4 regions of the Shewanella japonica genome follow, and region 2 is predicted to be linked to each of the others. Evidence: predicted binding sites of a transcription regulator. Region 2 holds the regulator's gene; each other region holds the start of a gene.
The links. Region 2 encodes sigma-54, which starts transcription at its own class of promoters, with help from an activator protein. Its sites were predicted from a motif close to GTTGGCACGNNNNTNGNNT; they were not measured.
Positions count from the first base shown of each region.

Region 1: fliD (flagellar filament capping protein FliD) is a predicted target of sigma-54. The motif match lies at 2,025-2,043, and genes of this name have one in related genera.
Region 3: fliE (flagellar hook-basal body complex protein FliE) is a predicted target of sigma-54. The motif match lies at 1,439-1,457, and genes of this name have one in related genera.
Region 4: flgA (flagellar basal body P-ring formation chaperone FlgA) is a predicted target of sigma-54. The motif match lies at 1,836-1,854, and genes of this name have one in related genera.

Region 1 is NZ_CP020472.1:314,523-317,720, reverse strand. It holds gene SJ2017_RS01385 (flagellin N-terminal helical domain-containing protein) at 1-396, shown strand, start outside; gene fliB (flagellin lysine-N-methylase) at 497-1,681, opposite strand; gene fliD (flagellar filament capping protein FliD) at 2,073-3,198, shown strand, end outside.
Region 2 is NZ_CP020472.1:4,297,499-4,300,696, reverse strand. It holds gene ptsN (PTS IIA-like nitrogen regulatory protein PtsN) at 1-179, opposite strand, end outside; gene hpf (ribosome hibernation promoting factor) at 182-469, opposite strand; gene SJ2017_RS18450 (RNA polymerase factor sigma-54) at 494-1,978, opposite strand; gene lptB (LPS export ABC transporter ATP-binding protein) at 2,183-2,914, opposite strand; partial or broken gene lptA (lipopolysaccharide transport periplasmic protein LptA) at 3,109-3,198, opposite strand, start outside.
Region 3 is NZ_CP020472.1:3,472,988-3,476,185, forward strand. It holds gene fliF (flagellar basal-body MS-ring/collar protein FliF) at 1-935, opposite strand, end outside; gene fliE (flagellar hook-basal body complex protein FliE) at 1,043-1,384, opposite strand; gene SJ2017_RS14960 (sigma-54-dependent transcriptional regulator) at 1,613-2,959, opposite strand; gene SJ2017_RS14965 (sensor histidine kinase) at 2,952-3,198, opposite strand, start outside.
Region 4 is NZ_CP020472.1:3,495,569-3,498,766, reverse strand. It holds gene SJ2017_RS15080 (flagella synthesis protein FlgN) at 58-483, opposite strand; gene flgM (flagellar biosynthesis anti-sigma factor FlgM) at 565-894, opposite strand; gene flgA (flagellar basal body P-ring formation chaperone FlgA) at 967-1,689, opposite strand; gene SJ2017_RS15065 (chemotaxis protein CheV) at 1,989-2,909, shown strand; gene SJ2017_RS15060 (CheR family methyltransferase) at 3,063-3,198, shown strand, end outside.

The DNA of each region.
Region 1 (3,198 bases), 990 kb from region 2:
GACTCACTGACTGCTGGTGTTACTTTCCAAATTGGTGCTGGTGCAGCTGAAACCTTAGATGTAAAAGTAGATAAAGCTAATCTAGCAGGTGTGACTGAGGATATCTCTGCCGCAGGTGGAGCAACTAAAGCAATCACTGAAGTTGATAAGTTTATCGATGCAGTAGGTGTAGAGCACTCAACATTAGGTGCTAACATTAATCGTTTAGGTCACACGGATTCAAACCTAACTAACGTTACTGAAAACACTAAAGCTGCAGCAGGCCGAATCATGGATGCAGATTTCGCAGTTGAATCAGCTAACATGACTAAAAACCAGTTATTAGTTCAAGCAGGTACTACTGTACTTTCGAACGCTAACCAAAACACTGGGTTAGTTATGGGTCTATTACGCTAATCAAACCCAATGACACTAAAAGGGCCAAATGGCCCTTTTGTGTTTTTATTGTTTTGCTGATTTAATTAATATCAAACCTTACATTTAAAAATACCCTCAATTATTTCTGAGCAGCTAATAATGAAACTATAGAGGGAACATCTACAAAACCACACTCATTCAATAAGTTAATAATGTACCGACTAAAATTTTGCTTATGCTGGCGTTGAGTATGGTACACCTGAAAACACATCACTAAATCAGCTTCTGTAAGTTCACCTCGATAATTCACCATCGCAGTTAAGTAAATTCTAAGCATAAAAAAGTCAGCCATCATCAATCGATACGCTTCAGAAGGCGAAAGCTTATCAATAACCGGAAAGTTCATTTGATAAAGATAATAAAAACCATAGCGTTGAAATAATGTCGGATACTGTGCCAAAAGAGGTAAAACTTGTTGCTGCCAAATACCATCAATTTTATCAAAACAGAACCGCTTTTCTTCATCAGCTAAGCTTTTAATAGCAAGGTTGATTTGTTCGAACCGCTCTCGACCACGCCTTACGCTATTGGTATTCAGCCATAGATGAATGGAACTAAACGCATGTAATTTATGCTGCTTATTATCACTATCAAAGCCATCGAAATGCTGTTTAAGAGCGCCAGAGTCCGACAAAGCATCCAATTGATGGTACATATTTTCAATATTTTCACTTGGAGCTTGATGCTTCATTGCTGATTCAGCCGTATTCATCAGAACGCCGATAGCAAGTAAACTTAACTCAAGTGGCATTCCAGGTTTGAGCAACAATTGTAGGCTGCAGTCGTACGTAATACGAGCCCACAACGGGGTCGCTTTAGTCAACTGCTTACTTTGGTATGTTGTTGTTTCAAATATAAACGCATCATCCTTAAACAGCACCATACGTACAGCTTCAGGACAAGATAAAGTAAGACTTTCATAACGGTTACCATCGCAACCTCGACTCAATCTAGGATATGTTTGGCAGGTTGTACTCAAGTACTGCTCACCCGCTTTTGCATGTATTTGGCATAAGCTATTTTCATCAAGAAATTGGCACCCGCCTTGTTTATCTAAAATTGCTTGCGCCCAATGATGCTCACTTTTTTTGACTTTCTTCAGCGCCACAACAGCTAAGTCTTTTAACTCTGGATGTTTAATCACTTTTTTGTAATTTGCTTTGTTTATCTGAATATTCCAACCAAAGCAGCAGCTGTCTTCGCAACTCGCTCCAATGCAATTAAAGTTTTTGACAAAATTGGGTTTAACTATGGATTGTTTCACGATTGTTAGCCTTTTAAAACGGATCTATATATGAAAAGGCGACCATGAGTAGGGATAAGTGAAGTATCTTCAGCAACCTATTTAAAAGAACTCTTACAATTCAACTTCTTTTTTATCTTTAACGCCCTCCCAGCATAAGTTGCAGTCTGCAGTTTACTATCAACGATAATAATCAGTAACTTAAATTCAGTTGCAACGATTTATGGTCGCTTTGAACCACTGTTAAACATAATTGTAAATAATAGACAAACTAACGGAAGCCCAGCTTCCACCCGGCTCAATAAAACGGAAGTCACCTAGCCGACAAGCAAACAATAAAAGATTACCAAACAACAGCTTAGTCATTGGCATAAAGATTGCCATTTAAGCTAGTTAGCCAATAGGAGTTGCCATGATTTCAGGTATGAGTGCCGCCTCATTTGCCGAGCAATTAGTTGCTGCAGAACGAATGAGTAAAGATGCTTTATTTAAAAACAACTTAGATAACAGCAAAGCACAAATTGATGCTTATAAAATTTTAGAACGCACCTTAAACAAGATGACCAGTAATCTGGAAAACTTAAACGGTGATGCCTTCGAAGGTAAAACGTCTGAAATTAGCGATGACAGTGCCACCATCACAGTAGACAGTGATGCACCTGCTGGCGTTTACGATTTATATGTTAAGCAACTGGCTCAAGCGCATCAAATCACTAAATCCTTCACAAGTGAAGATGAAATTCTACCAACCACTGGTGTGGTCAGCATCGATGTCGGTGGCAATAGCATCGACATTGATATGGCCGAGCTTAACGCTTCAGGTAACGCAACGGTAAGTGACTTACGTGATGCAATCAACAAGCATCCTGACAACCCTGGTGTCACAGCTTCTTTAGTCAGAACAGGTGGTCAAGTTGAATTGATGCTGACATCGGATGAAACCGGAAAAGACTGCACAGTCACCATGGAGATGAATGGCACAGACTGGGGCACTCAAGAAAGAATTAAAGCCCAAGATGCCGAGTTTACCCTTAATGGCATTGATATCACCAGTAGCAGCAATTACCTCGATAACGTCATTGATGGCGTCAATATCGAGCTGAAAAAAGCCCATAACGTCGGTGAAAGCGCCACGATTACCATTGGTAACGATACCGAAGGCACCGAAAAAGCCGTTAATGATTTTGTTGATTCTTTCAATGAATTAATGACGCAACTAAACCAACTCACCCGCTCAATGGGGAGCTCGGTTTTAGATGATATTAATGGCGACAAAGACAAAGATGATGACGATGAAGACGATGATGATGATGAAAACTCATCAGTCGGCGAAGATCAGATCGGTATTTTAAAAGGCGATTCAAGCCTGCGTATGCTGCAGAACAGTGTTCGTAATGCCATTTTCGATGAAGCCCCCAATGGCATGCGCCTCTCTGATATCGGCATCGAAATGGGTCGTGATGGCAAGCTGTCTGTCGACGATGAAAAGCTCTCTCAAACCATTAGCAGTGACTCAGAGGCGATCAAGGAAATGTTTA
Region 2 (3,198 bases):
TTGCCGATACCTGTGCTACCCATTTTTTCACGTGCTATTAAACTTTCGAAAATAGCTTGTGAAGATAGAGTAGGGTACTGGTCAGCCATTAAATTGCTGATAAGTTCCAGTACCTTTTTCTTACTGCCCGGAGTGGCACAGGTAGTGCACGCCGGCTGCAGGATGGTGCGAAGTTCCATCGTTAGTGTTTAATTAACTTCTCTTTGTGTTTAATTACCTGACGGTCTAATTTGTCTATCAGGGCGTCAATTGCGACATACATATCTGCGTTTTGAGATACGGCAAAAACTTCACCTCCTTTGAGGTGCAATTTAGCTTCGGCAATCTGTTGTAACTTTTGTACATTGAGCACAACGTGAACATTATTGATCTGTTCGAAGTGACGTTCAAGCTTTGAAAACTTAGTTTGCACATACTCACGTAAAGATTGAGTAATTTCGATATGGTGTCCAGTCAGGTTAATTTGCATAGATCATCCTCCAATAACAAAGGCTTATAAGCTTTTGCGTTGGTTTGAGGGAGGGATGAGCATTGCTTCACGATATTTGGCGATCGTACGCCGAGCAACATTGATCCCTTGTTCAGCCAGTAGCGTCGCCATTTTACTATCGCTAAGTGGCTTTTTCTGGTTTTCTGCAGCGACCAGCTTTTTGATAAAGGCTCTGATTGCTGTAGATGAACACTCTCCGCCATCATCGGTACTTACGTGGCTAGAGAAGAAGTATTTTAGTTCAAAAAGGCCGCGAGGGGTGTGCATATATTTTTGAGTTGTAACCCGTGAGATGGTCGATTCATGCATCTCTACCGCTTCGGCAATATCATTTAAAACCATAGGCTTCATGGCTTCTTCGCCGAACTCAAAGAAACCTTGCTGGAATTGAACAATACAATTTGCCACTTTTAACAGGGTTTCATTGCGGCTTTCAATACTTTTAATAAACCATTTGGCTTCTTGTAAGTGACCGCGAATGAATTGGCTGTCAGCTTGATTGGCTGAGCCTTTTGCCATGGCGGCATATTGCTGATTTACGCCTATTTTAGGCATATTATCTGGGTTTAATTCTACGACCCAACGGCCATTCTTTTTAAACACTGTGACATCTGGGATGACGTACTCATCTTTGATTGGAGTAATTTGTAACCCTGGGCGAGGGTTCAGTGTTTGGATAAATTGAATCGCTTCGCGTAAATCATCTTCTTTAAGCTTGGTTTTACGCATTAGTAATCTGAAATCACGACCTGCTATTAAATCTAGGTGTTCAGATATCAGTAATTTTACATTTTCTATGCAAGGGATTTCGCTTGGGTATTGTCCCAATTGAATCATCAAACATTCGCTTAAATTTCTTGCAGCGACGCCCACTGGATCAAAATGTTGTACACGCTTTAATACGGCTTCAACCTCATCAAGTTCAATATCCTCAAGACCGAGTGCATCGAGAATATCTTCTGTTGATTGGGTTAAGTAACCTCTATCATCAATTGCGTCGATGATGGCTGTCGCAATGGCGAGGTCATTTTCAGAAAATGGGGTTAAGTTTTTTTGCCATTCTAAATGTTCGTATAAACCTTCAGTCGTTTCACCTTGAAATGGCATATCGTCATCACGGCTTACAGCGCCAGAACCTGAGTTAGGAGAGGCGGTGTAGACTTCATCCCAAGTGGTATCCATTGGTAAGTCTTCAGGCATGGACTCTTTCGTAAGTGACTCTGTTGTATCGACTGATGAGGTGTCTTTTTCTACGCTGACTTGGCTGTTATCGCTAAAATCGGTGTCAGTTTGCTGAGCATTGTCTTTGACTGGTTCTTTTGCTTTGGCAAACTCATCCTCAAGCTCAAGAAGAGGATTTGAGTCAAGTGCTTGCTGAATTTCTTGCTGTAGCTCCAAAGAGGAAAGTTGCAATAAGCGAATGGCTTGTTGCAACTGCGGGGTCATTGTCAGGTGTTGACCCATTTTAAGTTGGAGTGAGGCTTTCATTTACCGCTTATCCCTAATTGAATTTCATCATCGCGACTACAATGTTATGGGTCTAGCACCTTTGTAAGTGTTAGCTAGACTTTAACCGAACTTGGGTTCTACTTTGCCAAAAATTAGCGTTAAGTTTTGAGTCTAGTGTATAACGCTAAAAAGTGGGACTGGTTGGCCGCGAAAATGCCATGCTTGTACACTAAAGAATGCTAACTATAGCTTGAATTGCTCACCTAAGTATACTGACCTGACTTGCTGATTGTCTAAGATCTCAGCAGGCGTACCTTCAGCAATTAAATCTCCGTGGCTGACAATATACGCACGCTCACATACATCAAGTGTTTCACGGACATTATGGTCAGTAATCAATACTCCAAGACCACGATTTTTTAGTTGTTGAATAATTTTCTTAATATCTATCACTGAGATAGGATCAACACCCGCAAATGGTTCATCTAATAAAATAAACTTAGGATTGGCGGCTAAAGCGCGTGCTATTTCTACACGTCGACGTTCACCACCTGATAGAGCCATACCTTGGCTGTCACGAATATGGGTAATATTGAACTCTTCTAATAAGTGCTCTAACTCTTCGATTCGTTGCTCACTCGATAAGGTTTTACGGGTTTGCAGCACCGCCATGATGTTATCGTGCACAGTGAGTTTTCTAAAAATACTGGCTTCTTGAGGTAAGTAACCAATACCTTTACGAGCACGTAAATGCATTGGGTCTGCAGTCAAGTCGTCAGAATCAATCAAAATACGACCTTTATCGCTTTTGACTAAGCCAACAACCATATAAAAGGTTGTGGTTTTACCTGCACCATTTGGCCCTAAAAGACCAACAATCTGACCCGTTTTAACGGTTAGGCTAACGTTTTTGACAACTTGGCGGCTTTTATAGCTTTTTGCTAAGTTCTCAGCTGTTAAGGTAATTTGTGTCATTATTGCTTTTGCTCTGCCGCAGGGGTCGTTATGTCTGCATTGGTTGAGTTTTGAATATCAGATTCTTGAGGGGTGACTGATTCAAGGAGGGCGTCAGTGTTAGTTTCAACAGCATTTGCCTCAGGAGTCACTGTTTGATTCTCAGTTACATTGCTAGGTACATTGTCAGTCGTATCAGCATCTGGGTTATCAAGCGAATCATTATTTTCTAACGGCGCTTCGTCTGAGTTATCAAGTTCTTCGTTTTCTTTATTCAAGTCAGGGTAATTTTCTGGTTGAAAAAT
Region 3 (3,198 bases), 820 kb from region 2:
GATTCACCCACTTCTTGTGGAATATCAGACTCCATAGGTGGTTGGTTTGATAATGCACCTGGAATACCACCCATTGCCTGACCCGATGAATTACGCTCAATGGTCATTTCGCTGCGTACTGCTGGTAAATCAGGAGAAAAACGTTTTGCTGTTTGCTCAACGGCAGTGAAGTCCATATTGACATCCACTTGCGAGGTAAAGTTTTCAGGGCCTAAAATCGGCATTAAAATAGAATCAACTTTATTACGGTATTCAGATTCTTTTTGTTGAACTAACTCTTGTTCACGGCGAGCTCTTGCTGAAGCGCCATCTTGGCTTCCAGAGTTAAGTAAACGGCCATTAGAGTCAGTCACTGTGACTCGAGTAGGCTCCAAACCCTGAACAGCAGAAGCGACAATATCAACAATGGAATCAATTTCTTCTTGGCCTAAGCTGCCACGGCGCACGTTAACGACTACGGTTGCGCTAGGTTTAGATTTGTTTCTGGCAAATACATTTTCTTTTGGTAACGCTAGAATCACTTTGGCACGAGTAACACTTTTAAGCTCTTCAATTGCACGAGCTAAATTGACTTCTTGGCTTTGTTTTAATCTCGCCTGCTCCATGCGTTGACTCACACCAAAGCCACTATCTTTACTCAAATAATCAGTTGGTTGGCTTGAGGTTTCAACACCTGCACGGCCTAATAGTAATTTTACATCTTGATACTTATCTTCTGGAATACTGACTACATCACCAGAAATTTTATAGGCAATTTTATTTTTATCGAGAACGTCCAGAACCTGGATCATTTCATTGGTTTCCATCTGACCTAGAGGTCTAAACTCAGGCTCTTGCGCCCAAATCATCATGAAAACCGCCAGCACCAAACAGACTGCCAACGCTAATATCATGGTGATTTGACGCATGAAATCAGCACTGCCAAATGAACTCATTAAGCCAGATTTGTTCTCTTGCTGAATCCCTGTGCTATCAACGGTATCTGAATCTAATACGAGATCTGTGCTCACAATAATTACCTACTTTCTAATCTGATAAGAGCCTAAACAGGCATGCTCATAATTTCTTTATAAGCTTCAACAAGCTTGTTTCTTACTTGCACAGTTGCTTCAAATGCCACACCTGACTTTTCACGAGCTATTACGGTATCTGACAGCGTGACTGTCGAATCTCCCATTTCTAAACGTGTCGCTAGGTTGGCGGAATTTTTTTGTAAAGCAGTAACACTTCCTACGGCTTGAGAAAGTAACCCTCCAAAATCAGCCCCTGATGTATTACCCACCTTCTGAGTCATATCCGGTTGAATTGGAGAACGAAGATTAGGTGAAATTTCACCACGAAGTGATTGCATTTCTTGTAAAAAAGGATTTCCGCTAACCTGCATTGTAAACTCCTATTCGTCGGATATTTGACGACTAAAAACCAGTTACAATAGATTTAGCAATTAGGATGCCAATAATATAAAAATGCCTATTAACAATAGATATTGGGGGTAAAAAGCAGTGCGTTTGCTCAATGTATGCGCAGCAATTGTCATTGTAGATAAGAAAACCTAGCGAAAGTGCTAGGTTTTCTGGCTGAAGTTAACAATAAAAATGTTAACAGGAGAAAATTAAGCCGGCACTTGAATGCCCATATCGCGCATTTTCGCCATTTTATATCGTAAGGTTCTTGCGCTAATTCCCAGCTTTTCAGCTACCGCTTTGCGACTGCCATTACACTGATTTAATGTTTCCAAAATAATCACATGTTCTTGGGCTTTTAATTCTCCGCCTAAGCCATCTGTTTCTGTGCTCGGTTTAGCTTGTTGCTCAGTAGGCTGTAGCGGCACTTCGGCACTATCAAGCACAATATCATTGCTTGTCACCTCTTCACCTGTATACAATATCAGCGCTCGTTGAATGACATTATCAAGCTCTCGCACATTACCAGGCCAGCGATAAGTCAGCAGCCTTCTACAAGCCACATCATCGATTGTGGGTACAGGTGAAATATTCGCAAGTTTTGCATGTTTCACTATCAAGTGACGAGCAAGCGGTAAAATATCAGCAGGTCGCTGATTTAATGCAGGCCAAGTAAGCGGAAACACATTAATGCGATAATATAAGTCTTCTCTAAAGGCTCCTGAAGATGCCATTTCTTTCAAATCACGGTTGGAAGTTGCTAACACTCGAACGTTTAGCGATATCGTTTTACGACCACCAAGGCGCTCTACTTCCCTTTCTTGCAGCACACGTAAAAGTTTAGCTTGCAGACCAAGCTCCATTTCAGAGATTTCATCTAATAAAATCGTCCCGCCTTGTGCCTGCTCAAATTTACCAGGACACGCCTGATAAGCGCCAGTAAAGGCGCCTTTTTCATAACCAAATAGGGTTGCTTCAAGCATATTCTCAGGTATAGCGGCGCAGTTAATGGCAATAAAAGGCTCATCTGCTCTGACACTGTTTTGATGAATGTATCGTGCAAGCACTTCTTTACCTGAACCGCTCGGCCCCATAATCATCACTGATGCATCGGAACTTGCGACTCGTTGTGCAATTGACAGTAATGCCAAACTTTTGTCATCAGCCACAACAGGTTGATCGAGGTTTTGTTTTAACGGCAAGTAGCGTGACACTTGATTGAGCAGCACCTCTGGCGCAAATGGCTTCGCCAAATAATCCACCGCGCCTAACTTAATGGCACTTACCGCATTATCAATGGTGGCGTAAGCTGTCATTAATAATACTGGAATCTTATTATTATTTTGCTGGAGGTAATTTAATAAGCCGATGCCACCAATGCCATCCATCTGAACATCACTGATAACCAGATCAAAATCATTAGATTTTAACGCTATGATGGCTTCTTCGGCTGAACCAACATCAACACAATCGTAATGAGCTAACATTAATGTATCCAGTAATGCTTCTCTTAACGATGCATCATCCTCAACGAGTAGTAATTTTGCTTCACCCATGAGAAGTCTCCGTTTGAGTTAAACTTGCCTTAGCGTTGACTTGTTCATCAACATTATGCACTGGGAATGAAAGCCTGATAAGGCAACCTTTATCGGGTTGCGATGACACCTGCACCGTGCCGTTATGGTTTCTCACAACGGTTTGCACTACAGCAAGCCCAAGTCCTGTACCTTGGCTTTTTGTGGTAAAAAAGGGCTCAAGTATTTGTTGCTGCATATCAGCAGCTAGCCCTTTACCA
Region 4 (3,198 bases), 800 kb from region 2:
GATTGCAGTTGACCTAGGATGAACTGTCTACATGGCTTAAATCGATATTAGCTTAACTTAGGCTTTGAGGTTTTGGCCCAAAGATGAAATTGTCGACGTTCGGCCTTTGTCGTTATAAGTTAAACTGGTGGCATTTCTACTCATTTGCATGGCTTGAGAAAAGCGATTTAAGCTCGCAATATTCAGTTCGATTAAGCTAGCATTTTGATTATTGATGTCTTTACACTCTTCGAGAATGGTTTTAGCTTCAGCGACTTTCTCAATGAGTTTAGGCTCTGAATTGAGCAAAGATTTATCAGGATGATTAGCTAATTTCTCATCATTTTGTTGAAGCGTATTCAAACACTCCACTTTTTCGCGTGCAAGTGCTAACAAGGTGTCGGCATCTTGATCTGCTAAGGCCTGCTTTTCTGCAGATACAAGTTTTTTCAGCGACGACAAAGTGCCGTGCTGAAAAGATAACAGCTGTAGTAATTCATTCATAATTTACTCTTTATAAAAACCCACATCATAACGACAAGGCGTAATGCGATGATGATTGTTTATCCAAGAGCAGGTATGACGCTACTCTTGGTCGAAATTTAGTCCGCTCATGTCAGCTTCAAAGCTTGCAATATTCGCCGCTAATTTTTCAGGGTCGACTTTATAACGTCCCTCTGAAATGGCTGACTTTATTGCATCAACTTTGCTTTGATCAATTTCAGGTAAAGATGCCATGTTAGTTTGGGCTCCTTGCAGCTGCTGTGCTTGCGAGGTAATGCTGACCGAATCACTTTTAATAGGTGCAGCCTGTTGCCCAGCTGACTCGGCAGCTTTTGGGGCAGCACCTGAGTCACGATTAGTACGCAACTGAGTGTGTGATGCTGTTTTAAGATTGTTAATATCAATTGCCATTTTAGGCTCCAGCGTAATTTATGGTTTTCCTAACAGGCTATCGACCTTGTTGGAAAAAACTTTAGGAATATTTTACATCCTAACTTCAACTTCGCCAACTCCGGTGACAATGACATCTAATCGTCTGTTTGAGTTGGCATTTCTGACTCTTATTGCATCGCCTATATTGCCATCTCTTAGTGCTTCACCAGCTGTTTTTATTTCAAAGCTATTTGTTTTTGCGTAAATGGATACCGAATCCCCCTTACAGACAAAACATAGGTTATTATTCAGCAATGGGGCTTTAGCTGCGACACGTCTTTTAGAGCGGGTGCCGATTATGTTGCTTGTGTCTGAGAAAAACTGTCCTCGGATACTGTGTTGGTCAACGTAATTAATTTCGATGGCTTCAGGAGTGATGAGTTCACCTTTTTCAATGATGCCAATTGCGGTGACGACGGGATACATGACTTCGACTTTAACCGATAAATACATTTGCCAAGGGTAATCGTAGTCTGGGCTGATGCAGCTAATTTTAACGGTATTGGTTCGATTAATCGGTCGGTCGCTTGCCATAGCAACAGAAAGAGGAGGGTAACAAGCGGGTGGCGTTAACCTTCCTTCTAAGCTTTGGGGAATGATATTCACTTTCGCATTGGGGTTAGCATTTGGACTGGTTGCAATTTTTTTTGCAACTGTCTCTTTAGCTAGCTCGGTGATGGTCGATAAAGTATAGGTAATAGTGCTTTGTTCACTGGCAAAAACCGGTAAATGAATGCAAAGAATGAGCAATAACAGTAATGTGTTTTTCTTCATATCTTGTTTCTAGCGGTGGTGGCCAGAATACCTCTATACTTTTAAGTTAAGCTAACAACGCTTTGATTTTGGATAAATGGTTATCGGGTAAATAAAGAGTCATAAGTTTGACTTTTTTCGCTTGTAAACACCGATACGGTTTAAATAAGCAATAAGTATGCCTATTACCTAAATGCGATAGTCATCGCGACATAAATAATTGCAGCGTATGCTACAATTTGACAAATATGGCTTATGGTCGCTTTAAGTCATAAGTAATAAAGTCCTTAGGGGCAGTATAAATAAAACAAGGCAGGGTTATGTCGAGTATTCTTGAGTCAGTTAATAAACGTACGCAGCTTGTAGGTCAAAACAGATTAGAGTTGTTACTATTTAAGTTGAATGGACGTCAGCGTTTTGGCATTAACGTATTTAAAGTAAAAGAGGTGCTGCAATGTCCTCCGTTAACGACATTACCTCGTTTGAGTCCGCTGATTAAAGGTATTGCCCATATCCGTGGTTCAACCATCTCTGTGATTGATTTGAGTGCTGCAACAGGTGGGCGTCCTCTTACATCGACAGAGAATTGTTTTATTATCATTGCTGAATACAACCGAAGCATTCAAGGGTTCCTAGTCAGTTCAGTTGAACGTATTATCAATATGAACTGGGAATCGATTATGCCACCACCACAAGGGGCTGGGCGTAACTCTTATTTAACTGCGGTAACTGAAATCGAAGGTGAATTGGTTGAGATTTTAGATGTTGAAAAAATCTTAGACGAGATATCACCTGTTAAGACTGAAATCAGTGAAGAAGCTAATGAAGCGTTAACCATTGATCGTGACCAGCATTATCACATCATGGTCATTGATGATTCTGCAGTGGCGCGTAAACAAATTATTCGTTCGCTTGAGTCGCTTAATTTGCAAATTGATACCGCCATTGATGGTAAAGATGCGCTAGAAAAGCTTAAAGCGATTGCGACTGAGATGGATAATGTTGCTGACGAAATTCCTTTGATTATTTCGGATATCGAAATGCCAGAAATGGATGGTTACACCTTAACGGCTGAAATTAGAGACGATCCTAAGTTGAAAGACATTAAAGTGGTACTTCATACATCTCTTAGTGGTGTATTTAACCAAGCAATGGTTGAGAAAGTGGGTGCCAATGACTTTATCGCCAAGTTTAATCCAGATGAATTAGCATCTGCTGTAAATAAACACCTAATTTTATAAGCAATATTGATAAGTCTGACTATGATTAAATAGATAGTCAGACAGTTATTGTGAGCAATACGTTGTGCTTGTCGATAGTCGTGATAAGTTAATAAAAGTAACCTGTTCACTCTGAAGTGACGCTAGTGTCATTTCTTATAATAGGATGTAAATGTGACGAATAAATCACTCGCTGAAGCAGAATATAATCAGTTTAAGCTCTTTTTAGAACAGCACAGCGGCATTGTATTAGGTGACAACAAGCAATATTTAGTAAGAAGCCGATTAGCTCCTTTGATGGGTAAATATG